One region of the Shewanella colwelliana genome, then DNA from elsewhere that is predicted to be linked to it. Evidence: predicted binding sites of a transcription regulator. Region 1 holds the regulator's gene; each other region holds the start of a gene.
What was found. The regulator sigma-54, encoded in region 1, starts transcription at its own class of promoters, with help from an activator protein. The targets are predictions, from matches to a motif close to GTTGGCACGNNNNTNGNNT.
Positions count from the first base shown of each region.

Region 1 (4,685 bases):
TAGGTAAGAAGCGCGCATCAAACATGAAGTCAGCTTCACTGGGCATTCCGTATTTGAAGCCGAACGACTCAAAATTGATCACTAACTCTTTATCTACGGTGCCAAGTAAGATCTCGCGTACTTTGTCGCTGAGATCATAAATATTGAGCGTAGAGGTATCAATGTAATGGTCAACGAGCTTAGCGATAGGTTCAAGCATCTTACCTTCAAGCTGAATAGCTTCTTTAAGAGAAACTTTTGAGCGAGAAAGCGGATGAAGACGCCGAGTTTCACTGTAACGCTTGAGCAACACATCGTCAGATGAGTTGAGAAAAAAGCTCAGTAGTTTGGTGTCTTTAGGCAAGTTAGCCAACTGCTTTTCGAGTTGAATATCACCGCTCGGCATATTACGAACATCGACGCTAATGGCGACTAACTCATTGCTGCCTTTTAGCTGGTTTAGTAATGACTCCACCATCTGCAAAGGTAAATTATCAACACAGTAATACCCAAGATCTTCAAGGACCCTTAGTGCAACTGACTTTCCCGAGCCTGATCGGCCGGACACCATAACCAACTTCATTGAGTGATCACCTGATAGAGTTCTGCCTCATCCTGGGTTTTTCTTAGCTGCTTCATGATGGCTTTATCATTGAGCTTTTCAGCCATGGCGGCCAAAGTACTAAGATGTTGCTCGCATTGATCTGCGGGCACCAGTAATGCAAAAAGGATATCGACTGGCTGATTATCTATTGCATCAAATGCAATAGGTTCAGCACATTTTACGAGAACAGCCACTGGTTGCTCTATACTTGAGAGTCGCCCATGGGGAATCGCGATACCATTACCTATACCTGTGCTGCCCATTTTTTCTCTCGCCAGAAGGCTTTCAAATATCTCTTGAGAGGAGAGGGTCGGGTACTGGACAGCGGCTAAGTCGCTGATAAGTTCCAGTACCTTTTTCTTACTGCCCGGGGTCGCGCAGGTAGTGCACTCCGGCTGCAGGATGGTACTAAGTTCCATCGTTAATGTTTAGTAAGCTTCTCTTTGTGTTTAATGACCTGACGATCTAACTTGTCTATCAGGGAGTCTATTGCGGCGTACATATCCGAATGTTCTGATGTTGCGAAGACTTCTCCACCACGGAGACGTAACTTAGCTTCAACTTTTTGCTGCATTTTTTCGACATTTAATACAACGTGGACATTATTGATCTGATCGAAATGTCGTTCAAGTTTTGTAAATTTTTCTTCAACATAGTTCCGTAGAGATTGGGTTATCTCGATGTGGTGCCCAGTCAGGTTTATTTGCATAAATTTACTCCTCCGGTTTCCAGTTGTTGATTATAAACTTTTGCGCTGATTCGACGGCGGGATCAACATCGCCTCTCGATACTTAGCAATGGTGCGTCGAGCGACCTTAATCCCTTGTTCAGCCAATAATTGTGCCATTTTGCTATCGCTTAATGGTTTCTTCTGGTTTTCAGCAGCAACAAGCTTCTTAATAAAGGCGCGTATCGCTGTTGATGAGCATTCTCCACCATCATCGGTACCAACGTGGCTGGAGAAGAAATATTTTAGTTCAAAAATACCGCGTGGGGTGTGCATATATTTTTGGGTGGTCACACGCGAGATAGTGGATTCATGCATTTCAACCGCTTCGGCGATATCATTGAGCACCATGGGCTTCATCGCTTCTTCACCAAATTCAAAGAAACCCTGTTGGAAATCAACGATGCAGTTGGTGACTTTAAGTAGTGTGTCGTTACGGCTTTCTAGACTCTTTAAAAACCACTTTGCTTCTTGAAGGTGACCACGGATAAATTGTCCGTCAGCTTGGCTCTTGGTACTTCGTGCCATTGCCGCATAATGCTGGTTAACATTAATTTTAGGCATACTATCTGGATTTAGCTCAACCACCCAGCGGCCTTTTTTCTTGGTCACTGTAACATCTGGGATCACGTACTCATCACGACTGGCTGTAATGGCTAATCCTGGGCGTGGATTCAGAGTCTGAATCAGCGCAATTGCATCACGCAGATCATCTTCTTTTAGCTTAGTTTTGCGCATCAATAAGCGGAAATCACGCCCTGCGATCAGGTCTAAGTGTTCGCTGATAAGCATTCTTGCATTGTCGATGTGTGGCGTGTCATTACTGTATTGTGTTAGCTGAATCGTGAGGCATTCACTTAAGTCCCTAGCGGCTACGCCTATGGGGTCGAAGTGTTGCACACGTTTTAAAACTGCTTCAACTTCATCGAGCTCTATTTCAGGGTCGCCCATAGCTTCAAGAATATCATCACAGTTTTGGGTGAGATATCCACGCTCATCAATAGCGTCAATAATTGCGGTGGCGATGGCCAAGTCATTGTCTGAAAAAGGGGTGAGATTTTTTTGCCACTCTAAGTGTTCGTAGAGGCCCTCGGTAGTTTCACCTTGGAAAGGCATATCGTCATCACGCATTGCGCCAGAACTTGAGTTGGGGGAAGCGGTATACATCTCATCCCAAGTGGTATCTACGGGCAACTCATCGGGCATGGAATCTTGAGTCAGGGCGTCAGACGTCTCTAAACTCGAATTATCTTGGCTGGAATCAACTTCAATCTTGTTATCGTAGTTAGTATCAAAGTTATCGCCGTCATCTTGCTGTGATTCGGTGTTGGCACCCTCTTGCTCTTCATCTAACTCGAGTAACGGATTAGATTCTAATGCTTGTTGGATCTCTTGTTGCAGTTCCAGTGACGACAATTGCAACAGACGAATCGCCTGCTGTAACTGTGGAGTCATGGTTAAATGCTGACCCATTTTGAGCTGAAGTGACGCTTTCATCGTACTGCTATTCCCTTGATTTTAATTTTTTAAATGAGAAAGCTTGATTATTCCTTGAGGTAAGCGGGTAACCCATACTCCGCTTTGGTCAAGGAGATACGCTTTGTTATAGCGCTTCTAAATTAACTATAGCTTGAATTGTTCGCCTAAGTACACCGCTCGCACTTGTTGGTTATCCAAGATCTCTGCAGGTGTGCCTTCAGCGATTAAGTTGCCATGGCTAACGATATAGGCCTTTTCACACACGTCTAATGTTTCTCGTACATTATGGTCGGTGATTAACACACCCAGTCCACGGTTTTTGAGCTGTTCAATGATTTTTTTGATGTCGATAACCGAGATTGGGTCAACCCCCGCAAACGGCTCATCTAGCAAAATAAATTTAGGGTTAGCGGCCAGAGCGCGTGCAATTTCAACTCGGCGACGTTCGCCTCCAGAAAGGGCCATGCCTAAGCTGTCTCTGATATGGGTAATATGAAACTCTTCAAGCAGGTGCTCTAGTTGCTCTTCGCGCTCATCATTATTGAGCTCGCTGCGCGTTTGCAGCACCGCCATGATGTTGTCACGCACGGTAAGCTTACGGAAAATACTGGCTTCCTGTGGTAGGTAACCAATGCCTTTGCGCGCACGTAGGTGCATAGGGTCAAGAGTGAGGTCATCCTCATCAATAAAAATCCGCCCTTTATCACTTTGGACTAAACCAACCACCATATAAAATGTGGTGGTTTTGCCTGCACCATTAGGTCCGAGTAGGCCGACAATTTGGCCGGTTTTAACGGTTAAACTGACATCTTGAACCACGGCACGGCTTTTATAACTCTTGGCTAAGTTAACCGCTTTTAAGGTTTTTTCGCTCATTGCTTTTCCTGCTTTTCAGGCTGCTGTTCATTGCCTGAATCTATCTCTTCTTGGTAATTTTCCGGTTGAATGATGGTGATCACTCGGTCATTGCCAGTACTTTCTGCGATAAGTTGCTGTTGTTCAATGTTGTAACGAATTTGATTGCCTGTGACCTGGCTACCTTCCTGCTCTAGTGTTGCATCGCCTACCAACGTCAAGGTGCGAGTCGATAGCTCATAGCGGATCTCTTTGGCGCTAGCTGAAGCTGGGCGGCCATCTTCCATCACTTGAGAGTAGGTGGCAGGATTACCTGTGGCGACTAAGATTCGGCCAGTGCTATTTTCTTTGCTAAAGGCGCGCAGTTCATCGGCTTTGATCTTGATTGAACCTTGGGTGACTTCAACTGGACCATTAAAAATAATCTGATTGTTTTTGATGTCAGCTTCTTGGCTAGCGGCAGAGATCTTAACTTCTTGCATGAGGTCGTTGACCTTGGCGGCACTGCTGAAGCTAATGAGTGTCAGCATGCTGGCAAGAATAAGGTTATTTAGTTTCATATGTTCCTTCTACCTGACTCGTCAGTCTTACATTTTGTGCATTAAGGTCGGCATATAAGCCTTTGCCCGTAATGAGAAAGTCATTACCAGTGATCCGAATGGTGCGATCAGAGGTCATTATCATGGTGTTGAGATCTAACTCTAGATAGGTTGTTTCTATCGTTTGGATAGGCTCTTCAGGGCTAATGGCATCAATGATAACATTATTTTCTAATTTCACTCGTCCACTGGCTTTATCTAAGGTGCCTTTTGTCGAACGTAGACGCCACTGTGCATTGCCTTCGTCAGGATAGACCAAGTATACCGGTTGGGTAAAATAGGTCATATTCTTATCAGAATAGTGTTCCATGTGGCTGGCTGATACGCGGCTGTTGAGCTGGCCCAGTTCATTGTACTGCACACTTTTTAGATCATTGATGACATAATCTGGGCGATCCGTGACATCTATGTTCAGCGCTTCATTGCCACGCTTGGTTTGCAC
Region 1 is NZ_MCBT01000043.1:125,359-130,043, reverse strand. Features, by position in the region: gene rapZ (RNase adapter RapZ) at 1-562, opposite strand, end outside; gene ptsN (PTS IIA-like nitrogen regulatory protein PtsN) at 559-1,002, opposite strand; gene hpf (ribosome hibernation promoting factor) at 1,005-1,292, opposite strand; gene BEL05_RS13600 (RNA polymerase factor sigma-54) at 1,323-2,807, opposite strand; gene lptB (LPS export ABC transporter ATP-binding protein) at 2,934-3,665, opposite strand; gene lptA (lipopolysaccharide transport periplasmic protein LptA) at 3,662-4,204, opposite strand; gene lptC (LPS export ABC transporter periplasmic protein LptC) at 4,191-4,685, opposite strand, start outside.

Region 2 (4,685 bases), on a different contig from region 1:
TGGAAGTTGCTCAGACATGGTTAATAACAGATCTAAGCCTTCACTAACGACATCGACTTTGTGATCTAACAGGCTGACCTGCAACTCAAGTTCAGGGTGCTTTGCCATAAACTCAGGCAACGCCGGAATGATGTGCATGGTACCAAAAGACTGTGATATGCCGACTTTCAGCACACCTCGGGTCGCATCATTGAGATTATGGACGCTAGCGACCGCTTGTTCTGCATCGCGAAGAAGCTCCTCTCCCTGAGCATATAACAGCTGCCCAGCCTCAGTTAAACTCAAACTACGCGTGGTACGCTGGATAAGTTGAACACCTAACTTATGCTCTAAATCAGCCACCTGAGTACTAACCTTAGATTTAGATATCCCCAACTTTCGCGCAGCGGAACTGAAGCTCCCCGCACGAGCAACATGAGTAAAAATTGCAATAGGTTCTAAAAGTTCTAACATTTAAATAGCCTTAAGGTGTTTGCGACCCTATATATACTAATTATAAATCAAAGAGTTAATGTGCTAAAAGCACTTCTTTGACAATTAATGATTTTTCTAAGAGTAGAGTCAGACTGGTGCCCATTTCTAAATCGAAATTTCGTCAGCATTGTTATTATTTTTTACAAGTATACCAAAGATTTGCACTTTGATTCTAATACCTATTTTTTAGCTACTATACACGCTCTTAATAAAAGAGGAAAAGTAATCGCTGAACTGCGGAGATCTGTAACGAAAAAAGCCCTACACCCAAGGAAAGTGTAGGGAAATTGCTGGTTGGTTAAACCTAACAGGGAGAGTGTTACACGTATAAACTATTCAAGCAGTTGTTGCTTCGGTGCTTTAATTAATGGGTACTTATCTAACTCTGGAACTTGGGCACGGAGTTTCGTTTCTAATGCCACCAGCTGTTGAAAGTTATCACACAGCTTGTCCGCTCTCGCTTCAAGATCTGCAGATTGTTGTTCCAGCTGAACCTCAATGTCTTTCCCCACATTGTCCATTTTAGCCGCGAATGACTCCATTTTCTGCTCAAATGAATCACCATCACCGCTCATCATCTGACTGCCTAGCGTCATCATCATGCTGCCAATAGAGCTTTGTACTAATTGCTCCATCTCCTGCTCAAACTCTTGGCCGAATGTATCTTCCAAAGAAGACTCTGTCGCACCTAAATAGAACTTATCGCCATGTTGATACGCAACATTGTCGATACGGTCACTTAGACTCGCCATCATTTCATCAATTTTGGCTCCACTGGTGTCACCGAGAAGCGGGGTAAGCGCCATACTTACGGCTGTGGACGCAATATCGACTGCATCATGGACCAAATCGATAACTTCAGGAAGTTGAGCTGAAACCTCATTAGCATATTGATTAACAATCACTTGCTGCTGATTATTTAAACTCACCTGTTTACCGTCGATATACAACTCACCGAGTTCAATACGGTAAACTTCTTTTTTTGATTCACTAATGGTGAGTTTCTTAGGCTCTACAGCCACATCATAATTTAACGAAACTTCACACTGATGCCCGTCACTGCCAAAAGAGAGGTGATTATCATCATCGCCACCATGGGCCCATGCTGAACTGGTCGTTGCTAATACTAATGCGGTTAATCCTAACGAAGCGGCTGTCTTTTTCATTTTAATCATCCTTTATGACTTATCTGTTATCCGCATTACTCCATAAGACTACAGTATGCGATATAAACAATAGGAATACACTTATCATGCCAATGTTAAAATTAGAAACAAAAACAATAACTAACACCAATCTCGCTCTAAAGTAAGGAATAGAGAGTGGTCACTTCTGCTAGATGTTAGCCTAAATCACCACTGAATGAGGTTAGAAAATAGAACGCCCTAAGGACTGAGATAAGATTTCTAGCGCAGCAGTACCTGCCAATGAATTACCATTTTTGTCCAGCTCTGGGGACCAAACACATACGCTCATATCGCCCGGAATCACAGCAATAATACCGCCACCGACACCACTCTTACCGGGCATGCCCACTCGGTACGCAAACTCGCCCGCGCCGTCATACAGACCCGATGTCGCCAATAACGCATTAAGCTTGCGAGTTTGTATTGGCGATACGATTAAGTCACCAGATAGGCTCTTACCGCCATTAGCTAAATAATGCATCGCTTTAGAGAGATCAGCACAACTCATTCGCAGAGCACAGTAATGAAAATAGTTTTTGAGTACTTTATCAACATCATTATTAAAGTTGCCAAAAGACTTCATTAAGTATGCAATGGCCGCATTTCGGGCACTGTGTTGATACTCTGATGCTGCAACTTTTTTATCGTAGACAACATGGCGGTTATCGCTCAGTGCGCGAACCACTTCGAGCATGCGTTGTTTTGGAGCCCCTAACCTTCCTTGAAGCAAATCCGCAATAATAAGTGCGCCAGCGTTAATAAACGGATTTCTGGGAACGCCTCGTTCCAACTCTATTTGCACCAAAGAGTTAAACGACTGACCAGAAGGCTCTTTGCCAACCCTAGACCAGATCTCATGTTCTTCATATAAAGTCAGCGCCAGCGTAAGGCTAAAAACTTTTGAGATACTCTGAATTGAGAAAGGTTCGAGATAGTCACCCGCGCCAACGGTCGTGCCATCAACGGAAGTAACCGCTATACCGAATTTATTAGGATTAACTTCAGCAAGTGCAGGAATGTAATTGGCAACCTTCCCCTGACCAAGCAGGGGGCGAACTTGCTCCACCACCTGCTCAAGCAGTGCCTTTTCAGGCATTAGTTCCACCAAATATCGTACAGCTCGCTAACGGTTACGTTAGAGGTTGGTTGCTGTTTCCAAAAGGCACTAACGGCTTCACGATCTTCTTCGGTACATTTGCCAATAGTTTGGGTGGCGATAATGCCTTCCCACTCTTTATGGCCACCACCATGAAAACCTAGTTTTCTGGCGTCGATTACATCTAAGATAAATTGATCAACGATTGCATCGATCTGCTCTTCAGAAACCGATTCATTAAAAGTCCAATTGACGTCAAACCCAAATTCTTGGAATTCATCAATACGTAATTTCTTGCGAAGACGACGGCTACGTGTTGCCATGTTTATACCCCATTTATTAAATAATTAATTTTATTCAGTTCTTTCAAACATCAAGTCCCAAACACCATGCCCTAACCTATGACCACGTGCTTCAAACTTAGTTAGCGGACGGTGATCTGGACGAGGCACAAAATCACCCGCCTGCGACTGGTTCATATAACCTGGCGCCGCACTCATCACCTCTAACATATGCTCACTGTAGTTTTCCCAATCTGTTGCCAAATGGAATACACCACCGATCTTTAGGCTATTACGGATCATTTGAGCAAACTCGGGCTGCACGATACGACGCTTATGATGACGCTTTTTATGCCACGGATCGGGGAAAAACAGCTGCACCCTTGCTAGAGAGTTAGGTAAAATACTATTTTCTAACACCTCAATTGCATCATGATGAAAAACCCGTAGGTTAGTAACCCCCGCTTCAGCGGCTTCGGCCAAACAAGCCCCTACTCCAGGCTTATGCACTTCAATACCGATGAAGTTTAATTCCGGCGCAGCCTTAGCCATCGCGACTAATGAAGCGCCCATGCCAAAACCGATCTCAAGTACCGTATCGGCTTCTCGACCAAAGACTTGGGTTAAGTCGAGTGGCTCAGGCGAATAATCAAGCCCCATTACTGGCCACTGCTGCTCCATTGCAACCGCTTGCCCTTTAGTTAAACGCCCTTCTCGTAAGACAAAACTTCTCACTTTACGAAGGTATTTACCCTCTTCATTAAATTCAGCGGTTGTAACGTCGCTCATTATCTTTGCCTCAATATCTACCGTAGCGGGCCATATAGCATCTAAATAGCCGCGGTTTGAGGTCATATCAAGATGACGCCTCCCGAGCAAAAGACCAAATATGGCCCAGACACTTATATGATTGGATTTATAAAAAGAAGGGCATTATCCAAAGTTAATGGAGCAGTGCAAGCCCTATTGTTGCCAAAGTATACCAATAATCCTCACAGGTGCGAGCAAAGCGATAACGATAAGCCTATTTAGGTTGAGAATTCCTAGGCTGATGGCTACACTGGCGCGATGAAAACAGCACTATTTAGCCAGCGGATCACCGACTGGTATGCCCAATCAGGGCGAAAACACCTCCCTTGGCAACAAAAGAAGACCCCTTATAAGGTTTGGGTATCTGAGATCATGCTACAACAAACGCAAGTCAGCACTGTGATCCCCTACTTCGAAGCCTTTATGAAGCGATTCCCAACCATTGCTTCATTGGCTAATGCCCCACAAGATGAAGTGCTTCACCACTGGACAGGTCTTGGTTACTACGCACGCGCCAGAAATCTACACAAAAGCGCTCAACTGATCTGCAGCGAACACGAAGGTGATTTTCCAATTCACTTCGAGCAGGTGTTAGCCTTACCTGGTATAGGTCGGTCTACCGCGGGTGCTGTGCTGTCGCTTTCTCTTGGCCAACACCACCCAATACTAGATGGCAATGTTAAACGAGTGCTTGCTCGCCACGGTGCCATTGAAGGGTGGCCGGGTAAACGAGACGTTGAGCAACAGCTTTGGCAGCTGACTGAATCGTTGACGCCAAAACAGGGTGTAGAGCAATATAATCAGGCAATGATGGATATTGGCGCAACCATCTGTACC
Region 2 is NZ_MCBT01000046.1:382,824-387,508, reverse strand. Features, by position in the region: gene BEL05_RS17220 (LysR family transcriptional regulator) at 1-453, opposite strand, end outside; gene BEL05_RS17215 (YggN family protein) at 807-1,640, opposite strand; gene glsB (glutaminase B) at 1,843-2,757, opposite strand; gene BEL05_RS17205 (YggL family protein) at 2,757-3,080, opposite strand; gene trmB (tRNA (guanosine(46)-N7)-methyltransferase TrmB) at 3,111-3,827, opposite strand; gene mutY (A/G-specific adenine glycosylase) at 4,107-4,685, shown strand, end outside.
Region 2: BEL05_RS17215 (YggN family protein) is a predicted target of sigma-54. The motif match lies at 1,716-1,734, and genes of this name have one in related genera.

Region 3 (4,685 bases), on a different contig from region 1:
ACCTTAAAGCACGTGTTGAAGCTCAGTTAGTTAAAGCTCACTTTGAAGCGAAAGCTGCATGGGATGCCGGTGCAACTGAAGCTGAAATGAAGCCTATCCTTATGGATATCCGTCATTCACAATGGCGTTGGGACTATGCTACTGCCTCTCATGGTGTAGCAGCTCACGCAGCTGATGAAGCGTTACGAGTACTTGGTACTGCGGTTGACAAAGCGGGTGATGCACGCGTTAAGTTAGCACAACTACTGGCAACTAAAGGTGTTAAGCAACCGATTGCTTACCCAGACACTTCAACCAAAGCTAAAGCTCAAGCAGCATTAGGTATGGATATGAAGAAGATGAACGCTGCGAAAGAAGAGTTCAAGAAAACGACTCTACCTAAGTGGGATGAAGAAGCTAAGAAGCGCGAAGCGACTTACTAATATCATTTACCTTACATGATAAAAGCCCTGGTCAGTTGACCGGGGCTTTTTATTTCAGGGGCTATATTTCTTACAGCCGTTATTTAATTAACTTTAACAGTGCTTTAAACCGTTCACCTTTTGCTTCTTGTTGTAACTCAAACAGTAACGATTCTGTATTGTTAAGCAGCGCCCCATGTTGCAGCATCATCTCAATACCTAAGCTTCTGTTTTCTGCTGTTCGAGATGAAACGGCGTCGGCAATCACATGAACTTGGTATTGGTTGCTCAATAAGTCACGGCAGGTTTGGTACACGCAGATATGGGTTTCAATCCCCGCTAGCAAAACATTGTTCCTTGCAGTTGCGGTCAGTGCTGCCCTAAATTCTGGTGCGTGCCAGGCACTAAAATGTGCCTTAGCGATTGGTTGATGTGCAGCGACTAATTGTTCACGCAATTTGTCGCTTGTTGCCCCGAGTTTGTCTGGCAGTTGCTCAAGCCACAGAATGGGAATATTAAACAGTGTAGCGGCTTCGATTAGCGTGGAAATATTATCTTCTAAAGCTTGCGCGTTACGCATCATCTTTGCCAGCTTGCCTTGGACATCGACAATGATGAGAACACTCTCCTGCGGGTTTAACATAAGTAACTCCTCTGCGATTTAACATCATCATACCTTTGATTCGCGGTTAACCAATCGTCTATAAGTCGAATATCTATCTCGCCCTATTATTGTGCGCGCACTGCATAGTCGCACTTATTTGGTGCATTATTATGCAATCTGATGTCGCTGTTTTTTCTTAAGGCTCTGTTTTTATATAGATTTTATAGTTGGCCTGATGATTGAATTGTATTTGGCATAACAAAATACCATTCACGATTCGGAGGCTGGCATGAAATTAATCAGCGCAATAATCAAACCATTTAAATTGGATGATGTGCGAGAAGCGATAGCAGGACTTGGCATTGAAGGCATGACAGTGACTGAGGTCAAAGGCTTTGGTCGTCAAAAGGGGCACACAGAGCTATACCGTGGTGCTGAGTACCAAGTCGACTTTTTACCCAAAGTGAAATTAGACATTGCGACTAAATCCGAAAACGTTGAGTTACTTATTGAATCGATTGTTGCTGCAGCACGCACTGGCAAGATTGGTGACGGTAAGATTTTTGTAACCGATTTGGATCAAGTTCTGCGTATTCGTACGGGTGAGCTCGATAACGAAGCACTATAAGAGGAGATGATGATGGAAGAGTTAACAGCATTAGGTGCAACCGTTACCGAATTGAGATTTGCATTAGATACCTTTTACTTTTTGATTTCTGGCGCGCTAGTGATGTGGATGGCCGCAGGCTTTGCCATGTTAGAAGCGGGCTTAGTACGCTCTAAAAATACCACAGAAATTTTAACGAAAAACGTTTGTCTCTACTCAATTGCTTGTGTGATGTATTTGATTGTTGGCTACAACATTATGTATGTCGACAACGCTGAAGGAGGCTGGTTGCCATCGTTTGCTAGCTTGATTGGTTCGCAGGCCAGTGACGCTGACCATGCATTGGAATCAGACTTCTTTTTCCAAGTTGTCTTTGTGGCAACCGCAATGTCTATTGTGTCGGGCGCTGTTGCTGAACGTATGAAGTTATGGGCGTTCTTAGTGTTCTCGGTTGTGATGACTGGGGTGATCTATCCCGTGGAAGGTTACTGGACCTGGGGCGGCGGATTTTTATCTGAAGCGGGCTTTGTTGATTTTGCTGGCAGCGGAATCGTACATATGGCTGGCGCGGCGGCAGCGGTAGCTGGCGTGCTACTACTCGGTGCGCGTAAAGGTAAATATGGTGCAAATGGCCAAGTTAACCCTATCCCTGGTTCTAACCTGCCGATGGCGACATTAGGTATGTTTATTTTGTGGATGGGTTGGTTCGGTTTTAATGGAGGCTCGCAACTTCTCGTCTCTGATGCTGAAAATGCCTCAGCCGTAGCCAAAATATTTGTGAACACTAATTCAGCTGCGGCATTCGGTGCGATATCTGCGCTCATTGTATGTAAGATGGTATGGGGCAAGGCCGATTTAACCATGATCTTAAATGGTGCATTGGCAGGTTTAGTCGCCATTACCGCCGACCCGTTATCTCCATCACTACCTGTCGCTGGAATGATTGGTTTAGCTGCTGGTGGTTTAGTGGTGTTCTCGATTGTGATGTTTGACCGAGTAAAGATTGATGATCCTGTCGGTGCTATCTCAGTGCACGGTGTAGCTGGTCTATTTGGCTTAGTGCTGGTGCCACTTTCAAATGCCGATGCGACCATTGGTGGTCAGCTATTCGGTGCTGCGGTTATCTTCGCTTGGGTATTCTCGGCATCATTTGTGGTCTGGTACGTCCTTAAAGTGACGATGGGCATTCGAGTCACAGAAGAGGAAGAGTATAACGGTATGGATGCTTCTGACTGTGGTATTGATGCTTACCCAGAGTTTGTCTCGCTTAAAAGTGCAAGTTAATGAGCTTATATAGCAATAGATAGTACAGAGCCCTGGCCGGTAGGTATCAGGGCTTTGTTTTTTTGTGTCATAATCACTCAAGATTGTTGGGAAAGGGGAGCGGTTATGCGTACAAGTTTAATTGTCCTATTGTTATTACTGCTCTGCCTGCCGTTATCGTGGGCGGGGCAAGTTGTTGTGAGGAAATCAAGTGAACCTTTTGATGCGTTTGCGGTGCGAGATAAGGTATTGCAAGAACACGCATGGCAAGAGTCACTAAGGTTGCAACAACAGATACAGGTATTACAAGCGTTACCCATTGGCTGCGTGCTCATTCAACGGCCCTATCGTCATTATGGTTGTGGCGCAGCGTTCTATCGGCCTTATCACTACCAAGAAACGGGCAAAAAATCTTCAGAAGTCTTTATTCAAATTGATCCGCCTGAGTAATAAGGTTGGAGAGCGCTGGGAGGTGAATGAATCTTAGGTACCTTTAGCCGTTTAACTGTTAATATTTTGTAACGCTTTGCTCCTGCAAAAGTCAAAAGCCTACTTTATGATGGATCTTATGAACTTCGATTGAGGTGGCAAAATGATGACACGAACTTTCAGCACTCTTCTTGTTGTATTGGCGCTTGTTCAAGGCTGTGCGTCGACCTCTTCAAAGCCTAGCGTCGATAACGTCGAGCAATACTTTCTTGACCAACACTTTGTTCAGACAGAAGCTATCGCCCCTACGGCACTGTTTCACCTTCCTAGTTTGGCCACTCAACAGTTGCGTGTAGAATTTAGCAAAAGCCGTATGTCGCGCAATTACATGCTCGCCAATCAATGGTTAGCGGACTATATCAATGCTGATAATGGCGGCTTTTTGTATCAAGACAATATGACGCGAGTTGCCGCCGACACCTATGGTGACCGAGCGGGTAACTGTCTTTCATTAGTGTTATTGACTGCAGCAATGGCTGATGCGCTAGATGTTGATGTTGAGTTTCAAGAGATTGAGGTGCCCCCTATATGGGATAAACAGGGAGACTTTTACCTGGTTAATGGGCATATCAATTTACGCCTGATACCAAAAGAGACTAATGATACGTTTCATGTTTCTAAGCAAGCGATTCAGGTTGATTTTTTACCTGAACGATCAGTAAGAGGCTATGCAAAAAAGCAGATTGATAAGGCAACAGTTATGGCGATGTTCTACAACAATGTAGCGGCAGAGTCACTTGTTGTGGGCGATTTTGATAAGGCCTACAGCCATATCAAACAAAGTTTACAGTTGAAGGCCGACTTTGTTCCGGCATTGAATACCTTAGCCATTCTGTATCGTTATAAAGGCTTAGATGATGCGGCGGAAACGGTTTATAAACTAGCATTGGGTCAAGATGGAGAAGATATGAACGCGCTGTTTAACTACGCTGTGCTCTTATCTAGCCAAAACCGTTTAGAGGAGTGGGCTGAAGTTCACAAGACCCTTGAACTCGCTCGGATCCGTAATCCCTATTACTATTATGATATGGCGCAACAAGCGTATTTCGACAGGCAGTATGATGAGGCGCTAACTTGGTATAAACGTGCAGTGGAAAAGGCGAACTATCGGCATGAATTCTATTTTGGTTTGTCTCGTGCTTACTGGGCTACCGGTGATGAGGATAAAGCGAAGCGTAATTTAGAGAAAGCGCTGGCTTTATCTGGCGACGAACATAATAAACAACGCTATCAAGCTAAGTTACATGCAATGAAAACACATTGATGGGGCTAAGAGTTAAGTTTACTTGGTCGCATTATCGTGTCACTTTGCTTAAGGGCT
Region 3 is NZ_MCBT01000046.1:83,510-88,194, forward strand. Features, by position in the region: gene nrfA (ammonia-forming nitrite reductase cytochrome c552 subunit) at 1-422, shown strand, start outside; gene BEL05_RS15835 (hydrolase) at 502-1,044, opposite strand; gene BEL05_RS15840 (P-II family nitrogen regulator) at 1,295-1,633, shown strand; gene BEL05_RS15845 (ammonium transporter) at 1,646-2,896, shown strand; gene BEL05_RS15850 (hypothetical protein) at 3,002-3,325, shown strand; gene BEL05_RS15855 (tetratricopeptide repeat protein) at 3,468-4,628, shown strand; gene BEL05_RS15860 (transporter substrate-binding domain-containing protein) at 4,634-4,685, opposite strand, start outside.
Region 3: BEL05_RS15840 (P-II family nitrogen regulator) is a predicted target of sigma-54. The motif match lies at 1,232-1,250, and genes of this name have one in related genera.